Regions from separate parts of the Phytobacter cepae genome, predicted to be linked through region 4. Evidence: predicted binding sites of a transcription regulator. Region 4 holds the regulator's gene; each other region holds the start of a gene.
What was found. The regulator PurR, encoded in region 4, represses purine synthesis genes. The targets are predictions, from matches to a motif close to CANGCAAACGTTTGCNTG.
Positions count from the first base shown of each region.

Region 1 (4,215 bases), 2.0 Mb from region 4:
TGCGGAACGATTTGCGAAGTCAGCGCATTGAGCGACTCGGCCCCCACGACGGCCAGCATGTCATGTTGCTGCTGTGCGTCCGGACCAATGTGTCTTTCAATAAATGCGCCGCGATTTTCAAGCTGACTTAACGTCTGAGTCATGAGCGAGGGTTCCTGAAACGTGCAAGTGAATTTACGTTCCCTCTCCCTTTGGGAGAGGGTTAGGGTGAGGGGAAGATTGGCACCCTCACCCCTGCCCTCTCCCAAAGGGAGAGGGGGAATAACGATGATTAATCTTCTAACAGTGCTGCATATTCTGTTGCACTCAACAGCGCATCAACTTCCGCTTCGTCGCTGGCTTTGATTTTGAAAATCCAGCCTTCACCGTATGGTTCGCTGTTAACACGTTCTGGAGCATCAGCCAGAGCTTCGTTCACGGCAACAATCTCGCCACCGATCGGTGCATAAATATCGGAAGCTGCTTTTACCGATTCGGCAACCGCGCAGTCATCGCCTGCGGTGACCGTGGCGCCCACTTCCGGCAAATCAATAAAAACCATATCGCCCAGCAGTTCCTGCGCGTGCTCGGTGATGCCCACGGTGTAAGAGCCGTCCGCTTCTTTACGCAGCCACTCGTGTTCTTTACTGTATTTCAGTTCTGCAGGTACGTTGCTCATCACAAAATCTCCAAATAAGAATGAATCACGCGACGGCTTTGCCAGCGCGTACAAAAACAGGTTTCGTCACTTTTACCGGCATTTCACGGTTACGGATCTGGACGATTGCCGTATCACCGATGCCTGCCGGCACGCGTGCCAGTGCAATACTGTAGCCAAGCGTTGGTGAGAATGTACCGCTGGTGATCACACCTTCCTGCGGGTTGCCGTGCGCATCGGTAAAACGCACCGGGAGTTCATTGCGCAGCACGCCTTTTTCGGTCATCACCAGCCCGACCAGTTGTTCGGTGCCCTTTTCACGCTGGGCTTCAAGCGCTTCACGCCCGATAAAGTCACGATCGGCCGGTTCCCAGGCAATGGTCCAGCCCATATTGGCGGCGAGCGGCGAAACACCCTCGTCCATCTCCTGACCGTACAAGTTCATGCCTGCTTCAAGGCGTAAAGTATCGCGCGCGCCGAGACCACAGGGCTTAACGCCAGCAGCAACCAGCGCCTGCCAGAAATCGGCAGCCTGTTCACTCGGTAGCGCAATTTCATAACCGGCTTCACCGGTATACCCGGTCGTCGCAATAAACCGGTCGCCGGCTTCAACGCCGAAGAAGGGCTTCATCCCTTCGACCGCCTGACGCTGTTCGTCGGTGAACAGCGTGGCAGCCTTCGCCTGCGCATTCGGCCCCTGAACGGCAATCAACGACAGGTCGTCGCGAACGGTGATGTCGATGGCAAAAGGTTCTGCGTGTTGGGTAATCCAGGAGAGGTCTTTTTCGCGGGTGGCGGAGTTTACAACGAGGCGGAAGAAGTCTTCGGTAAAGTAATAAACGATAAGATCATCAATCACCCCACCTGATGCATTGAGCATGCCGCTGTAAAGCGCTTTGCCGGGTTTGGTGAGTTTTGCGACATCGTTTGCTAACAGATAACGTAAAAATTCGCGGGTACGGCTGCCATGTAAGTCGACAATCGTCATATGCGAGACATCGAACATACCGGCATCGTTTCGCACTGCGTGATGCTCATCGATCTGCGAGCCATAATGCAGTGGCATCATCCAGCCATGGAAATCCACCATGCGGGCGCCGCACAGAATGTGTTGTTCATACAAAGGAGTCTGCTGAGCCATCTTTTCCTCGTCGAATAAGCAGGGCTATCACGTTTTTTGAGTGAAAAAACCCAGCGGATGACAGCGCGTCAACACCGATCCCGGCTGCCGACGCAAACGTTCACTTTTGCCTGAACTTACCACTGAAAACGACGCTTAACCATAAGAGAAAATGGGTCATCACATTAGCTTATGACCTTTTTTGATAAAAACCCTCCCAGAGGATTAATCTAACAAAACAGCAGATCCAGGATATTTAACGCTAGCTAATTCGAGATTCCGCCCCAATAGGCAGTTATTGCTTCTGCAAAAGAGATATTTTTCCCGATGAACAAAATCTGAGGGATGAGAAAATCTAATCCGAAAAATGCGGTGAAATTAGAATTTCTCAAATGAGCGAAGGCGAGCCTTCCCCGTTAAGGGGAAGGGAAATGTGACGGGGTTAACGTAACCACTCCGGGAGAGAATGTAAGCCCATAGCCTGACGTAATAATTGAGGTTTAACGCCAGGAAGCGTGTCGGCCAGTTTGAGGCCAATATCGCGCAGGAGCTTTTTCGCCGGATGCGTGCCGGTGAAGAGTTCGCGAAAACCCTGCATCCCCGCCAGCATCACTGCCGCGCTGTGCTTACGGCTGCGCTCATAACGACGCAGATACATATGCTGGCCGATGTCTTTCCCCTGGCTGTGCAAACGTCTCAGCTCAGCGATCAACTCCGCCGCATCCATAAAGCCGAGGTTAACGCCCTGACCGGCGAGCGGATGAATGGTGTGTGCCGCATCCCCCACCAGCGCCAGTCGGTGGCCTGCAAACTGCCGGGCATAACGCCCGGTCAGCGGGTAAAGCTGCCGTTCGCTTTCAACGCGACATAAGCCCAGACGGTTATCAAAGGCCACACAAAGGGCCTGATTGAACTCATCTTCACTCATCTGCTGCATCCGCTCAGCCTGCTCTGGTGGAAGAGACCAGACAATTGAACAGAGATGAGGATCGGACAGCGGTAAAAACGCCAGAATGCTTTCGTCATGGAAAACCTGACGCGCCACGCCCTGGTGGGGTTCCACCGTGTGAATAGTGGCAACCAGCGCATGATGGCCGTAATCCCAGTAGGTAAGCGGAATATCAGCTTTGTTACGTAACCACGAGTTTGCGCCATCCGCGCCAACGACCAGACGCGCAGTGAGCATGCCCCCGTCCTGCAACGTGATGAAGGCTTCGTTCTCCCCCCACGCCACCTGCTGCAACGTAGCCGGTACGTTCAGCGTGACGTCGGAACACTGCTGGACCTTTTCCCACAGCGCCTGCTGAATCACGCCGTTTTCAACAATATGCCCCAGATGGCTGTAGCCCAGGCTCGCATCATCAAACGCGATGCGACCAAAACTGTCTTTGTCCCACACTTCCATACCGTGGTAACAACTCACACGGCGTGCGGTGATGGAGGACCAGACGCCCAGGCGGGTAAGCAATTTTTCGCTGGCTGCGTTAATGGCGGAAACACGTAGCTGTGGTGCAGCGTCATCACGCACCGGCATGGGCGCATGCTGTTCCAGCACGGCTACACGCAGCCCACTTCCCTGCAATCCACACGCCAGTGCCAGACCGACCATGCCGCCGCCAACAATTGCCACATCAACACTTTGCACACATCACTCCAGAAGCCTGATTCAGACGTTAACGCGCCACCCAACCCAGGGTACGCTGCGCCAGCGCATCGCGCGCTGGGGTAAATAATTCCATTGCCATCAGCCCCGCATTACGCCCCACGACCAGCGGCGCCCAGCGATTGGCAAACAAATGTACTAAGCCGTCCGTGACCCCGATAGTGGCCTGCTTATCTGCATGGCGACGATCGCGATAACCGGTCAGAACCGAATAATCCCCCACGTCGCGTTGTGCAGCCCAGGCGTCTGCGACGATCTCCGCCAGACTCATGACGTCTCGCATGCCGAGGTTAAACCCCTGCCCGGCGATAGGATGCAGCGTCTGCGCCGCATTGCCCACCAGCACGGTACGGTGCGAAACAGGGGATGATGCGGTGGTTAACGCCAGCGGATATGCGCTGCGTGCACCGGCATGAACGATTTTGCCCAGTCGCCAGCCAAAAGCTTTTTGCAACTCATGGCAGAATTTCTCATCGCTCCAGTTTAGCACCTGCTGCTGTTTCTCCAGCGGATGACACCAGACCAGTGAACAGCGCCCCTGAGACATAGGCAGCATCGCCAGCGGCCCGGAGGAGGTAAAGCGTTCAAATGCGCGGCCCTGATGAGCCACTGCGGTAGTCACGTTGGCAATCACGGCAACCTGCTGATACGGCACCTGCTGCCAACGAATACCACACTGCGCCCCCAGGGCCGAACGTGAGCCATCTGCCGCAACCAGTAAACTACCGTGGATAATCTCGCCGCTGTCCAGCGTCACGCTGACCTGCTGTTCATCGCGCGTAAAGCTGCTGACCC
Region 1 covers NZ_CM135107.1:902,246-906,460, reverse strand. The annotation lists gene gcvP (aminomethyl-transferring glycine dehydrogenase) at 1-143, opposite strand, end outside; gene gcvH (glycine cleavage system protein GcvH) at 272-658, opposite strand; gene gcvT (glycine cleavage system aminomethyltransferase GcvT) at 684-1,778, opposite strand; gene ubiI (FAD-dependent 2-octaprenylphenol hydroxylase) at 2,200-3,402, opposite strand; gene ubiH (2-octaprenyl-6-methoxyphenyl hydroxylase) at 3,431-4,215, opposite strand, start outside.
Region 1: a site for PurR is predicted at 1,868-1,885, ahead of gcvT (glycine cleavage system aminomethyltransferase GcvT). Genes of this name have one in related genera too.

Region 2 (4,215 bases), 2.0 Mb from region 4:
GCCCACGCAGTTAACTGCTGGCAGCGCAAAGTTGTTTTCTTTAGCTACCTGGAACACTTTCTGAACGTCATCACCAGTGATAACGCCCGGTTTTACGAAATCAAAAATTTTAGACATGTTTTCGAGTCCTGTTTCTGTATCTTCGACCGTTGGAAAAAAAGTTCGCGAGCTTAGCGCGCGCTGAAAATGGGGCAGGTTTCCCTGCCCTTTAAATGCTTACTGCTTAGCGCGCTCTTCGAGCATAGCGACTGCTGGCAGCACTTTGCCTTCCACGAACTCGAGGAACGCACCGCCACCAGTGGAGATGTAGGAAATTTTGTCAGCGATGCCGAACAGGTCGATCGCGGCCAGGGTGTCGCCACCGCCAGCGATGGAGAACGCGTCGCTGTCTGCGATAGCGTTAGCGACGATTTCGGTACCTTTACGGAAGTTAGCGAATTCGAATACGCCAACCGGGCCGTTCCACAGAATGGTTTTTGCATTCTTCAGGATGGCAGCCAGTTTCTCAGCGGAAACGTCACCCAGGTCCAGAATCTGCTCTTCGTCTTTGATATCAGCAACAGATTTCAGGGTAGCGGTCGCAGTTTCAGAGAACTCAGTAGCGACGCGCACATCTGTCGGGACCGGGATATCGCAGGTGGTCAGCAGACGTTTTGCTTCGTCGACCAGGTCTGCTTCGTACAGGGATTTACCGACGTTGTGGCCTTGAGCAGCAACGAAGGTGTTGGCGATACCGCCACCAACGATCAGCTGGTCAGCGATTTTAGACAGAGAGTCCAGAACGGTCAGTTTGGTGGATACTTTAGAACCGCCAACGATAGCAACCATCGGACGAGCCGGTTCTTTCAGCGCTTTGCCCAGTGCTTCCAGTTCATCAGCCAGCAGCGGGCCAGCACAAGCAACGTCAGCAAATTTACCGATACCATGAGTAGACGCCTGCGCACGGTGAGCGGTACCAAATGCATCCATCACGAATACGTCGCACAGCGCAGCGTATTTCTTAGAGAGTGCTTCGTCGTCTTTCTTCTCGCCTTTGTTGAAGCGAACGTTTTCCAGAACAACCAGTTCGCCTGCAGCGACTTCAACGCCGTCCAGGTAGTCTTTAACCAGACGTACCGGGTTAGACAGTTTGTCTTTCAGGTAATTAACAACCGGCAGCAGAGAGAATTCTTCGTTGTACTCGCCTTCGGTCGGACGACCCAGGTGGGAGGTAACCATCACTTTCGCACCCTGTTTCAGTGCCAGTTCAATGGTCGGCAGAGAAGCACGGATACGTGCATCGCTGGTCACTTTGCCATCTTTAACCGGTACGTTCAGATCCGCACGGATGAAAACGCGTTTACCTGCCAAATCCAGATCGGTCATCTTAATTACAGACATGGTGAATCCTCTCAATGATTCATAAAGTTTTGCGGGTGCAACGTACACCCTACCTGAAACCTTTGGCGGCCATCGCTAACGTCGTGTCCAGCATTCGGTTAGCAAAGCCCCATTCGTTATCGCACCACACCAGGGTTTTAATAAGGTGCGCACCACTGACCCGCGTCTGCGTGCCATCGACAATGGCACTATGCGGATCGTGGTTAAAATCAATTGAAACCAACGGTAATTCCGTATAGTCAACTATACCATGAAAAGTTCCACGTGCTGCTTTTTGCAGCAACCCGTTGACTTCACACGCTTTTACCGGAGTTTTGACCGTTACGCTCAGGTCAATTGCCGTCACGTTAATGGTGGGAACACGTACCGCAATCGCTTCAAAACGGTCATGAAATTGCGGAAAAATACGGGTAATCCCCGCTGCCAGTTTCGTATCCACCGGGATAATCGATTGGCTGGCGGCGCGCGTCCGACGTAAATCCGGGTGGTAAGCATCAATCACCTGCTGATCGTGCATCGCGGAGTGAATGGTGGTTACCGTCCCTGATTCGATGCTAAACGCATCATCAAGGAGCTTAATGACCGGAATAATACAGTTAGTCGTACAGGATGCATTTGACACAATGCGGTCTTCGGCACGGAGATGTTCTTCGTTAACGCCAAACACGACCGTCGCGTCAAGATCGTTGCTACCAGGGTGGGAGAAAAGCACTTTTTTTGCGCCAGCGGCCAGATGGGCTTCGCCATCGTCGCGGTTGCCGTAAACGCCGGTGCAATCAAGCACCACATCGACGCCAAGCTCTCGCCAGGGTAACTGCGCGATGTCGCGCTCATGCAAGATACGGATAGCATCATCGCCAATATAGAGCTGTTCGCGCTCCTGATGCACATCCCATGCAAACCGCCCGTGGCTGGTGTCATACTTCAATAAATGCGCCATGCCTGCGGCATCGGCCAGTTCATTGATTGCCACCACGGTAACTTCCGCTCGTCGCCCGGATTCATATAAAGCACGAACCACATTGCGCCCGATGCGACCGAAGCCATTAATCGCTATGCGTACGGTCATAGATCTCCTGCCAGGTAACCCATACTGAAGTGGCTAACAGAGTAATGCAGCAACCTTCAGAGGGGAATCCTCGCCTGTCACAAACTGCAACTGATTGATTACTTGTCGAACATTTAAACAACTGAAACGCTTCAGCTAGAATAAGCCAAACGCGGAATAAAAGGAATCAGCGCCCGGCGCAGACCGCCATTTATCTGACATACATCACACTTTCAACGCAAAACGCCGCAAACTTATTCCAGTTCTGGAATTCCGCTCAGCCTTCAGACAAAAAAACGGGCCGCCTGAGCGACCCGTTTTCATCATGTCATCGACATTACAGCAGTGCTTTTGCTTTCGCGACTACGTTGTCGACAGTGAAACCGAACTCTTCGAACAACTGCTCAGCCGGTGCAGACTCACCGAAGGTGGTCATGCCCACGATCGCGCCGTTCAGGCCCACGTATTTGAACCAGTAGTCAGCGATTCCCGCTTCCACCGCCACGCGCGCAGAAACGGCTTTCGGCAGCACGGACTCACGGTACGCCGCATCCTGCTTGTCGAACGCGTCGGTGGACGGCATGGAGACCACGCGCGCCTTCACGCCTTCGGCAGTCAGTTTCTCGTATGCGGCAACCGCCAGCTCAACTTCAGAGCCGGTGGCGATGAAGATAATCTCCGGCTGACCGTTGCTGTCTTTCAGCACATAGCCGCCACGGGCCACGTTGGCCAGTTGCTCCGCGGTACGCTCCTGCTGCGCCAGGTTCTGACGGGACAGAATCAGCGCGGTCGGGCCGTCGGCACGCTCAACGCCATATTTCCACGCCACGGCCGATTCCACCTGGTCACACGGACGCCATGTGGACATGTTCGGGGTCACGCGCAGAGAAGCCACCTGCTCTACCGGCTGGTGCGTCGGGCCGTCTTCGCCCAGACCGATGGAGTCGTGGGTGTAGACCAGCACCTGACGCTGTTTCATCAGCGCCGCCATACGTACCGCGTTACGGGCATATTCCACGAACATCAGGAAGGTGGAGGTGTATGGCAGGAAGCCGCCGTGCAGGGAGATACCGTTGGCAATCGCGGTCATACCGAACTCGCGCACGCCGTAGTGGATGTAGTTACCCGCAGCATCTTCGTTAATCGCTTTCGAGCCGGACCAGATGGTCAGGTTGCTTGGCGCGAGGTCAGCGGAGCCGCCGAGGAATTCCGGGAGCCACGGGCCAAAGGCTTCAATCGCGTTCTGCGACGCTTTACGGCTGGCGATTTTGGACGGATTCGCCTGCAGGTTCGCGATGAACTCGCTTGCTTTGGCGTCAAAATCAGACGGCATTTCACCGTTCATACGACGGGTGAATTCTGCGGCCAGCTCCGGGAAGGCTTTCGCATAGGCGGCGAATTTCTCGTTCCACGCGGACTCTTTCGCCTGACCGGCTTCTTTCGCATCCCACTGGGCATAGATTTCAGACGGGATTTCAAACGCCGGGTGTTTCCAGCCGAGCTGTTCGCGGGTCAGGGCGATTTCCGCATCACCCAGCGGTGCGCCGTGGGAGTCGTGGGTACCCTGTTTGTTCGGGGAGCCGAAGCCGATGATGGTTTTGCACATCAGCAGGGACGGTTTGTCGGTGACGGCTTTTGCCGCTTCGACTGCCGCTTTAATGGCGTCCGCATTGTGACCGTCCACGCCGCGCACCACGTGCCAGCCGTAGGCTTCAAAGCGCTTCGCGGTGTCGTCGGTGAACCAGCCTTCGACATGGCCGTCGATGGAGATGCCGTTGTCATCATAG
Region 2 covers NZ_CM135107.1:886,725-890,939, reverse strand. The annotation lists gene fbaA (class II fructose-bisphosphate aldolase) at 1-117, opposite strand, end outside; gene pgk (phosphoglycerate kinase) at 217-1,380, opposite strand; gene epd (erythrose-4-phosphate dehydrogenase) at 1,430-2,449, opposite strand; gene tkt (transketolase) at 2,766-4,215, opposite strand, start outside.
Region 2: a site for PurR is predicted at 2,674-2,691, ahead of epd (erythrose-4-phosphate dehydrogenase). Genes of this name have one in related genera too.

Region 3 (4,215 bases), 2.2 Mb from region 4:
GACCTACCATTCAAAAGAGCTGCGTTCTGAGCGTCGCGTCTATATCTGGACGCCGCCGGGCTATAACGGCAAAGGTGAACCGCTGCCGGTGCTCTACTTCTATCATGGCTTTGGTGACACCGGTCTTTCGGCGATCGACCAGGGGCGTCTGCCGCAGATCATGGATAACCTGCTGGCAGAAGGCAAAATTAAGCCGATGCTGGTGGTTGTGCCGGATACAGAGACCGACATCGTGCAGGCGATTGCGGAAAATTATCCGCCGAAAGAGCGGCGTAAGACCTTCTATCCTCTTAATGCCAAAGCGGCTGACCGGGAATTAATGCATGACATTATTCCGCTGGTCGACGGTCGATTTAACGTGCGTAAGGACGCAGCCGGGCGCGCCCTGGCGGGATTATCGCAAGGTGGCTATCAGGCGCTGGTGTCAGGGATGAACCATCTGGAGAGTTTCGGCTGGCTGGCGACCTTCAGCGGCGTGACCACCACAACGGTACCGGACGCAGGGGTGACGGCACAGCTTAATAAACCGCAGGGGGTTAATGCCCAGCTTCATAACTTTACGGTGGTGGTGGGCGAGAAAGACTCGGTGACCGGTAAAGATATTGCGGGCCTTAAAAGTGAACTGGAGAAGCAGGGCATCAAGTTTGATTACAAGATGTACCCGGGCCTGAACCATGAAATGGACGTCTGGCGTCCGGCTTATGCTGAGTTTGTGCAGAAGTTATTTAAGTAAGGTGTTACGCCTCTCTCTTCCTTCGCGGGAGAGGCGTCATTCTTAGCGAATGATGTTCCAGCCGCGGGCGCGCCAGAGTTCCGGCAGCTGTGAAAGCGCCGTAAAGGTCGTGACCTGCGGGTGCTCAATGGGCTTGTTATGCGGATCGGCACAGAAGTAAAAGACCTCCATACCCGCTGCGATGCCGGACTGAACGCCAGCCACCGAATCATCCACCAGAATGCAGTGTTTTGTGTTTACCTTCAGCGCGTTGGCGGCATGGAACATCAGCGCCGGGTCAGGCTTCCAGCTTTGGATATCGTAGCCACTAAACAAGAGTTCCGGGAAGTGGTGCAGTAGCCCCAGTTTGCCCAGAGAGTGCTGCATTTTGCTGACCGGGCCGTTGGATACCACGCAAATCGGCACGGTCACCGCGTCTAAAAGCGCTTTTGCGCCAGGAATGATTTCCAGCTCAGCATCAAAAAGACGGGCAACTTCGCTGCGGAACACGGGCTCCAGCGCAGTCTTGTCCAGCGTCTTTCCGTGTTCTTCGCCAATCACTTCGATGATCTCGTAGAGCTTCATGCCTTTGAAGCGTTTGAACACCTCCTCCAGATCGAGGGTGATACCAAACTCTTTAAACATATGCACATACGCGCGCGAACAAATGACTTCACTGTCGACCAGGGTGCCGTCACAGTCGAAAAATACTGCTTCTATTTCAGACATGCCTTTTCCTGTTACTTGCAAGTTTAACGTTTACTTAAGCCAGATTACCCCACGCAATCGTTGCCGTATAAGCAAATTCAATGAAAAAAAGTGTGTGATAACGGTCAACATTGTCTCATTTTGGTATAGGATAGCGACGAATTTTCCCTCCTTTGTCCGGAAATTGATAATGAGCCAACAACACACTACCCAGGCGTCGGGCCACGGGTTGCTCGAGCGCGTGTTTAAACTGCGCGAACATGGCACGTCGGCACGCACCGAGGTGATCGCCGGTTTCACCACCTTTTTAACGATGGTGTACATCGTTTTTGTTAACCCGCAGATTTTGGGTGTCGCTGGCATGGACACCAGCGCGGTCTTCGTGACGACCTGCCTGATTGCAGCGTTTGGTAGTATCCTGATGGGCCTGGTGGCCAACCTGCCGGTTGCGCTGGCACCCGCAATGGGGCTGAATGCCTTCTTCGCTTTTGTCGTGGTCGGGGCAATGGGACTTTCCTGGCAGATCGGCATGGGCGCGATTTTCTGGGGCGCGGTTGGCCTGCTGCTGCTGACCATTTTCCGCGTGCGTTACTGGATGATTGCCAATATCCCGGTCAGCCTGCGCGTGGGGATCACCAGCGGGATCGGTCTGTTTATCGGCATGATGGGGCTGAAAAATGCCGGTGTTATCGTGGCGAACAAAGACACCCTCGTCTCCATTGGCAACCTGACCTCCCACAGCGTTCTGTTGGGCGTGCTGGGCTTCTTTATCATCGCGATTCTGGCTTCCCGTAACATTCATGCTGCGGTACTGGTTTCCATCGTTGTAACTACCCTGCTGGGCTGGTTGCTGGGCGATGTTCAGTATCACGGAATTGTGTCTGCCCCGCCGAGCATCACAAGCGTAGTGGGTAACGTAGACCTCGCCGGTTCGTTTAATATCGGTCTGGCAGGGGTCATTTTCTCCTTCATGCTGGTTAACCTGTTCGACTCCTCCGGCACGCTCATCGGGGTCACCGACAAAGCCGGGCTGGTGGACGAAAAAGGTAAATTCCCGCGTATGAAGCAGGCGCTGTATGTCGACAGCATCTCGTCCGTCGCGGGTTCCTTTATCGGTACCTCTTCCGTGACGGCTTACATCGAGTCATCTTCTGGTGTCTCAGTCGGTGGCCGTACGGGGCTGACGGCGGTTGTGGTCGGCCTTCTGTTCCTGTTGGTTATCTTCCTGTCGCCTCTGGCCGGGATGGTGCCGGGCTACGCTGCGGCGGGCGCGCTGATCTACGTTGGTGTACTGATGACCTCCAGCCTCTCCCGTGTGAAGTGGGATGACCTGACGGAAGCGGTCCCTGCGTTTATTACCGCGGTCATGATGCCGTTCAGCTTCTCAATCACTGAAGGTATTGCGCTGGGCTTCATCTCTTACTGCGTGATGAAAATTTTCACCGGACGTCTGCGCGATTTGAGCCTGTGCGTCATTGTGGTGGCCCTGCTGTTCCTGCTGAAAATCGTCTTTATCGACCATTAATAACTTCAGCTGTAACGATAAAAGCCCGGAGCGCGATATCGCCTCCGGGCTTTTTTATTGGATTAGCACACGCTGAGCAGACTCAGCCAGGCCCGTTCAGCGGCCCAACTTTACCTGTCTGCTGGCAAGCTGGTGAATCGCATCAGACGGGAGGCGGGGTCGTTGGCACGGGTTTGCACGTCAGAGAGATAGCGCCAGCCGTTCTTGCCGTCATATTCCCATATTTTCAGGCTTTCAATCGCCGGTGTGGCGGCGACCGACCAGATCAGGACATCTTCAGCATCACTCAAGACTTCTACCTGCGCCCGTTGCTGTACACGCAGACGCCCTGCGCCGGGCAGCAGTTGCAGCATATCGTTGCCATCCCCCATCTGGCTTATCATCTTCAGCACGCTTTGTCTGAGGGTGGAGAGCTGAGTCTGAGCCTCATTGGGGTCGTTTTGATTGTTAATCCACAACTGTTCATTGCTGGAAAAGTGTTTACCTTGCTGCGCGTGAGGGCTATGGAAGCTGCGTGTCGCGCGCTGGAGTTCCATATCCAGGCCACATTCACCTTCGGTGATGATCGCCACGCCCACCATATTTCCGGCATACGCCAGAGAAAAGTGCGGCAGGTCAGGATCGGCAAATTTAGGGCGGCCGCTGGCTTCAGTCATGATGTCCGGTAATTCACCGAGTCCGTACAACATAAACATCATTTCTGCGAGTAAGGCCCGTGATGCCAGGAAGCGTGATTGCTGGTGCTCAGGAAGTTGTCTCGCGCTGTCGCGACAGGCCTGAGAGAGCCGGGGGGAGGCTGAACAGCCTTCAGAAAGGATCCCTCTTGCAAAATGCGTTGCCATTTTTCGCTCCGTGATAATGGTCTGGTACTGGAAACGATAATTCACATTATCGCGTATACCGTTTAGGTTTTAATGTGGAAATACAGATCTGAAAAGCCCCTGATGGCGACTTTTACAATTTATTTAGTCAATACTTCCCCCTTTCCACATTTCCTCCACAATTGAGTCAGCAGGGCAGTACGCGCGTCCAGTTGTAGTTCACCTGGGCAAGGGTCAACGTGCCCTCGACAGCGCCGTAACGCTGATGCTGATGTTGTGCAAAAAAGTGCCGAATCGGCAGGGGGAGATATTGTGCACGATAACGTAATAATGTTGTGTGCCAGAAGAGCGGTGGCAGCGGGGCGTTCCGGTGTCGAGCCATCAGCTTATCGCGCCAGGGTGAGGTCAGCAGTGCCTCGCAGAGAGCCTGCCGTGCCTGTATGCTTTTT
Region 3 covers NZ_CM135107.1:5,149,579-5,153,793, forward strand. The annotation lists gene ACUY4Q_RS24125 (esterase) at 1-733, shown strand, start outside; gene yieH (6-phosphogluconate phosphatase) at 776-1,441, opposite strand; gene ACUY4Q_RS24135 (NCS2 family permease) at 1,611-2,945, shown strand; gene ACUY4Q_RS24140 (4'-phosphopantetheinyl transferase family protein) at 3,056-3,787, opposite strand; gene ACUY4Q_RS24145 (hypothetical protein) at 3,954-4,215, opposite strand, start outside.
Region 3: a site for PurR is predicted at 1,492-1,509, ahead of ACUY4Q_RS24135 (NCS2 family permease). Genes of this name have one in related genera too.

Region 4 (4,215 bases):
CTATCGCAATAATGCCAAGGCCCGCTGTGGCAAGGAATGACATCCGCCAGCCAATGGTTTCACCGAGCCATGTCGCCGCCGGCACCCCGCCGATATTAGCAATCGTCAGCCCCATGAACATGGTGGCAACCGCACTGGCCTGCTTCTCTTTTGCCACTACGCTTGCGGCAACCACCGAACCCAGTCCAAAGAATGCGCCATGATTGAGACTGGTAATAATGCGCGACAGCATGAGCGTGGTGTAATCAGGCGAGATGGCGGACAACACATTGCCAAGCGTAAAGATTGCCATCAAAAAAATCAGTGCATTACGCCGCGCGCGATGGGAAAGCAGCAACGTCATAAGGGGGGCCCCCACCATGACACCTATGGCATAGGCACTGATCAGCATTCCCGCTGCCGGAATCGATACATCGACACCCCGTGCAATGACGGGCAGCAGTCCCATCGGGGAAAACTCGGTGGTACCGATGCCAAAAGCGCCTATCGCCAGGGCAAGCAGTGGATAATTTACTTTCATGATTTATTGACTCCGGAAATGCCGTGTCGTTGGCCGACACCGTCACAGAAGTCAAAAGTATGACAGCGTTCACAAAAAACAGAAGAGAGTGAAACGCGAAAAGAGTATTGCTGAATTCGGGATAATAGAAGAAGAAAACAGCGAGGGAGAGAACTCTCCCTCGGGGTAACTCAGTGCAGAGCCGCCGTCATCGCACCCGCAACAATCAGGGCCAGCACAATGACAGTCGTCACTAAAGAAAACTTCAGGTCGGTGCTCATCAATTTTTCTCCTTTCCTATTACCCCATAAAAAGTGAGGTAGCGCATTTTTGCACAAATAAACGTAAAAATCTTGCAGGATTTAGATTGATATACGTTTTAGCGCTTCCCCTTTTGGTCAAGATAAGACAAAATTCGACGCTAAATTTATTAGCGTACCGGCCATTGACTCCCCTCCTGACGTCCAATGTCTTTTTCCCGGCGTAAAACAGTACATCGCGCGGTGAAAGGGTGAAGGCAGGCAAACGTTTACCTTTAGCATTTTCAGGAGCTTATGATATGGCATGGAGTGACATCTGATGGCAACGATCAAAGACGTAGCGAAGCGAGCAAACGTTTCCACCACAACCGTATCACATGTTATTAACAAAACCCGTTTCGTCGCTGAAGAGACGCGTAATGCTGTGTGGGCGGCCATTAAGGAGCTTCACTACTCGCCGAGTGCCGTCGCCCGTAGCCTGAAGGTGAATCACACAAAATCCATCGGTTTGCTGGCCACCAGCAGCGAAGCGGCCTATTTTGCCGAGATAATCGAAGCCGTTGAGAAGAACTGTTTCCAGAAAGGCTATACCCTCATTTTGGGTAACGCCTGGAACAATTTTGAAAAACAAGGCGCCTACCTGTCGATGATGGCGCAAAAGCGCGTTGATGGTTTACTGGTGATGTGTTCAGAGTACCCGGAATCCCTGCTGACTATGCTTGGCGAGTACCGCCATATTCCGATGGTGGTCATGGACTGGGGTGAAGCTAAAGCCGATTTTACCGACACCGTCATCGATAATGCGTTTGAAGGCGGCTACATGGCCGGGCGTTATCTGGTCGAACGCGGTCATCGTGACATTGGCGTCATCCCAGGACCGCTTGAGCGTAATACCGGTGCAGGCCGACTGGCTGGCTTTATGAAAGCGATGGAAGAAGCGCATATCAGCGTAGCGGAAAACTGGATTGTTCAGGGCGATTTCGAACCGGAGTCCGGTTATCGCGCCATGCAACAAATTCTCACCCAGCCATCCCGCCCCACCGCTGTTTTCTGCGGTGGCGATATCATGGCGATGGGCGCCCTCTGTGCAGCAGACGAAATGGGCCTGCGTGTGCCACAGGATATTTCGGTGATCGGTTACGATAACGTGCGCAACTCACGCTACTTTACCCCGTCGCTGACCACTATCCATCAGCCAAAGGATTCGCTGGGTGAAACGGCATTCAATATGCTGCTCGACCGTATCGTTAACAAACGTGAGGTCTCCCAGTCTATTGAAGTCCATCCGCGACTGATCGAGCGTCGTTCGGTGGCGGATGGTCCATTCCGCGATTATCGCCGTTAATCTCTGCAAGGGGAGCGGGTCAATCCTGCTCCCACAACCACTCCCGATTCAGCGTTTCACTATCCCCCAAATAACTCAGCAGCCAGTTTAACGCCGGTGAAGCTTCGTTTTGCTGCCAGGTCAGGCAACAGGCCGCGTCCGGGAAAGGATTTTCAAGCTCCAGCGCCACCCACTCTCCTTTGTCCAGCCAGGGGCGCGCAAAATGTGCCGGCACCATGCCAACACACAATCCCGCAGAGAGGCAGGCGGCGGACGATTCCCAATCCGGGGCCACAACCCGTTTCTGGTTATCCAGCAGCCAGGTTATGCGTTTCGGCAGAGAGCGTGAGGTATCTTCACGCACCAGCGAAGGCCAGTTGCGCAAGGTATCGTCACTGAGAGGTGCCTTCATCCCGGCCAGCGGGTGATGACTCGCCACTACACATTTCCAGCTCAGCATGCCCATATCCCGAAAGGTATAGCGCCCCCCGACGGGTATCGCCTGCGTCGCCCCGATGGCCAGTTCCACGCGGCCATCTGCCAATGCGTCCCAAACGCCGTTAAATACTTCCTGGAACACCAACAGTTCGACATCGCTAAAATGGCGATAGAAATCAACAATCATCTGCCGGGTTCGTTCAGGCTTGACGATATTGTCGACAGCAATGGCCAGTTGACCACGCCAGCCATTGGCAATTTGTTGACATTGCTGGCGGGTGATCTGCATTTTTTTGATAACAGAGCGCCCTTCTTTTAAAAACAGCACCCCGGCGGGGGTGAGTTCTACATCGCGATGACGACGTTCAAAAAGCGCAACGGCGAGCCACTCTTCCAGTTGGCGCACCGTATAACTGACCGCAGAGGGCACACGATGCAGCTCCTGCGCGGCCGCGCTAAAGCTACCATTGCGAGCCACTGCGTCGACGACTTCAAGAGAATATTCTGACCACATATTTTGCCTGCAAAAATTTTGAAACCCATTCGCAAATATTAGCGGTTCACAACCGAAGTTACACTCCCTAGACTCTGTTTCCCTGTTTACCTGCACAAGAAAGAGATTTTTACCATGCAACCAGGAAAAGGATTTTTAGTCTGGCTGGCGGGATTAAGCGTACTCGGCTTCCTCGCAACGGACATGTACCTCCCTGCCTTCGCCAATATTCAGCAAGATTTGCACACTTCTGCCGCCGTGGTCAGCGCGACGCTGAGCCTCTTCCTTGCCGGATTTGCTGTCGCGCAGCTGGTTTGGGGGCCCTTGTCCGATCGCTATGGGCGTAAGCCGGTACTGTTAAGTGGCCTGGCCATCTTTGCCCTCGGCTGCCTGGGAATGATCTGGGTAGAGGATGCCCGCTGGCTGCTGGTTTTGCGCTTTATTCAGGCCGTGGGCGTTTGTGCGGCCGCCGTCACCTGGCAGGCGCTGGTTACCGACCACTACCCGGCACAACGGACTAACCGTATTTTTGCCACTATCATGCCGCTGGTTGGATTGTCTCCCGCCCTCGCGCCACTGCTTGGCAGTTGGATCCTCGCCCATTTTTCCTGGCAGGCCATTTTTGCGACCCTCTTCGCCATTACGGTGGTGCTCATGCTGCCGGCGCTGCGTCTGCGCGCTATGCCGCGTAAACCGGCCCCGGACGCGCAGCCGGTGACCTTTCTTACCCTGCTGCGTGATAAAGCCTACCGGGGTAACGTGCTGATTTATGCCGCCTGCTCCGCCAGCTTCTTTGCCTGGCTGACCGGTTCTCCCTTTATTTTGCATGATATGGGTTATGGCCCGACCATCATTGGCCTGAGCTATGTTCCACAAACCATCGCCTTCCTGATAGGGGGTTATAGCTGCCGCTGGGCGCTGCAAAAATGGTCTGGCGCGCGCTTGCTGCCCTGGCTGTTGGTCGCCTTTGCATTCAGCGTGATTGCCACCTGGGCCGTGGGCTTGCTGCCTGGTGCTTCCCTGACTGCTCTGCTGATCCCCTTCTGCCTGATGGCCGTGGCTAACGGCGCGATTTACCCCATCGTGGTCGCAGAAGCACTGCGCCCCTTCCCTCACGCCACGGGTCGGGCTGCTGCGCTGCAGAACACACTGCAACTGGGCTTGTGTTTTATTGCCAGTCTGGTGGTATCAGCACTGATCG
Region 4 covers NZ_CM135107.1:2,911,442-2,915,656, forward strand. The annotation lists gene ACUY4Q_RS13570 (MFS transporter) at 1-520, opposite strand, end outside; gene cydH (cytochrome bd-I oxidase subunit CydH) at 691-780, opposite strand; gene purR (HTH-type transcriptional repressor PurR) at 1,079-2,104, shown strand; gene punR (DNA-binding transcriptional activator PunR) at 2,124-3,035, opposite strand; gene punC (purine nucleoside transporter PunC) at 3,150-4,215, shown strand, end outside.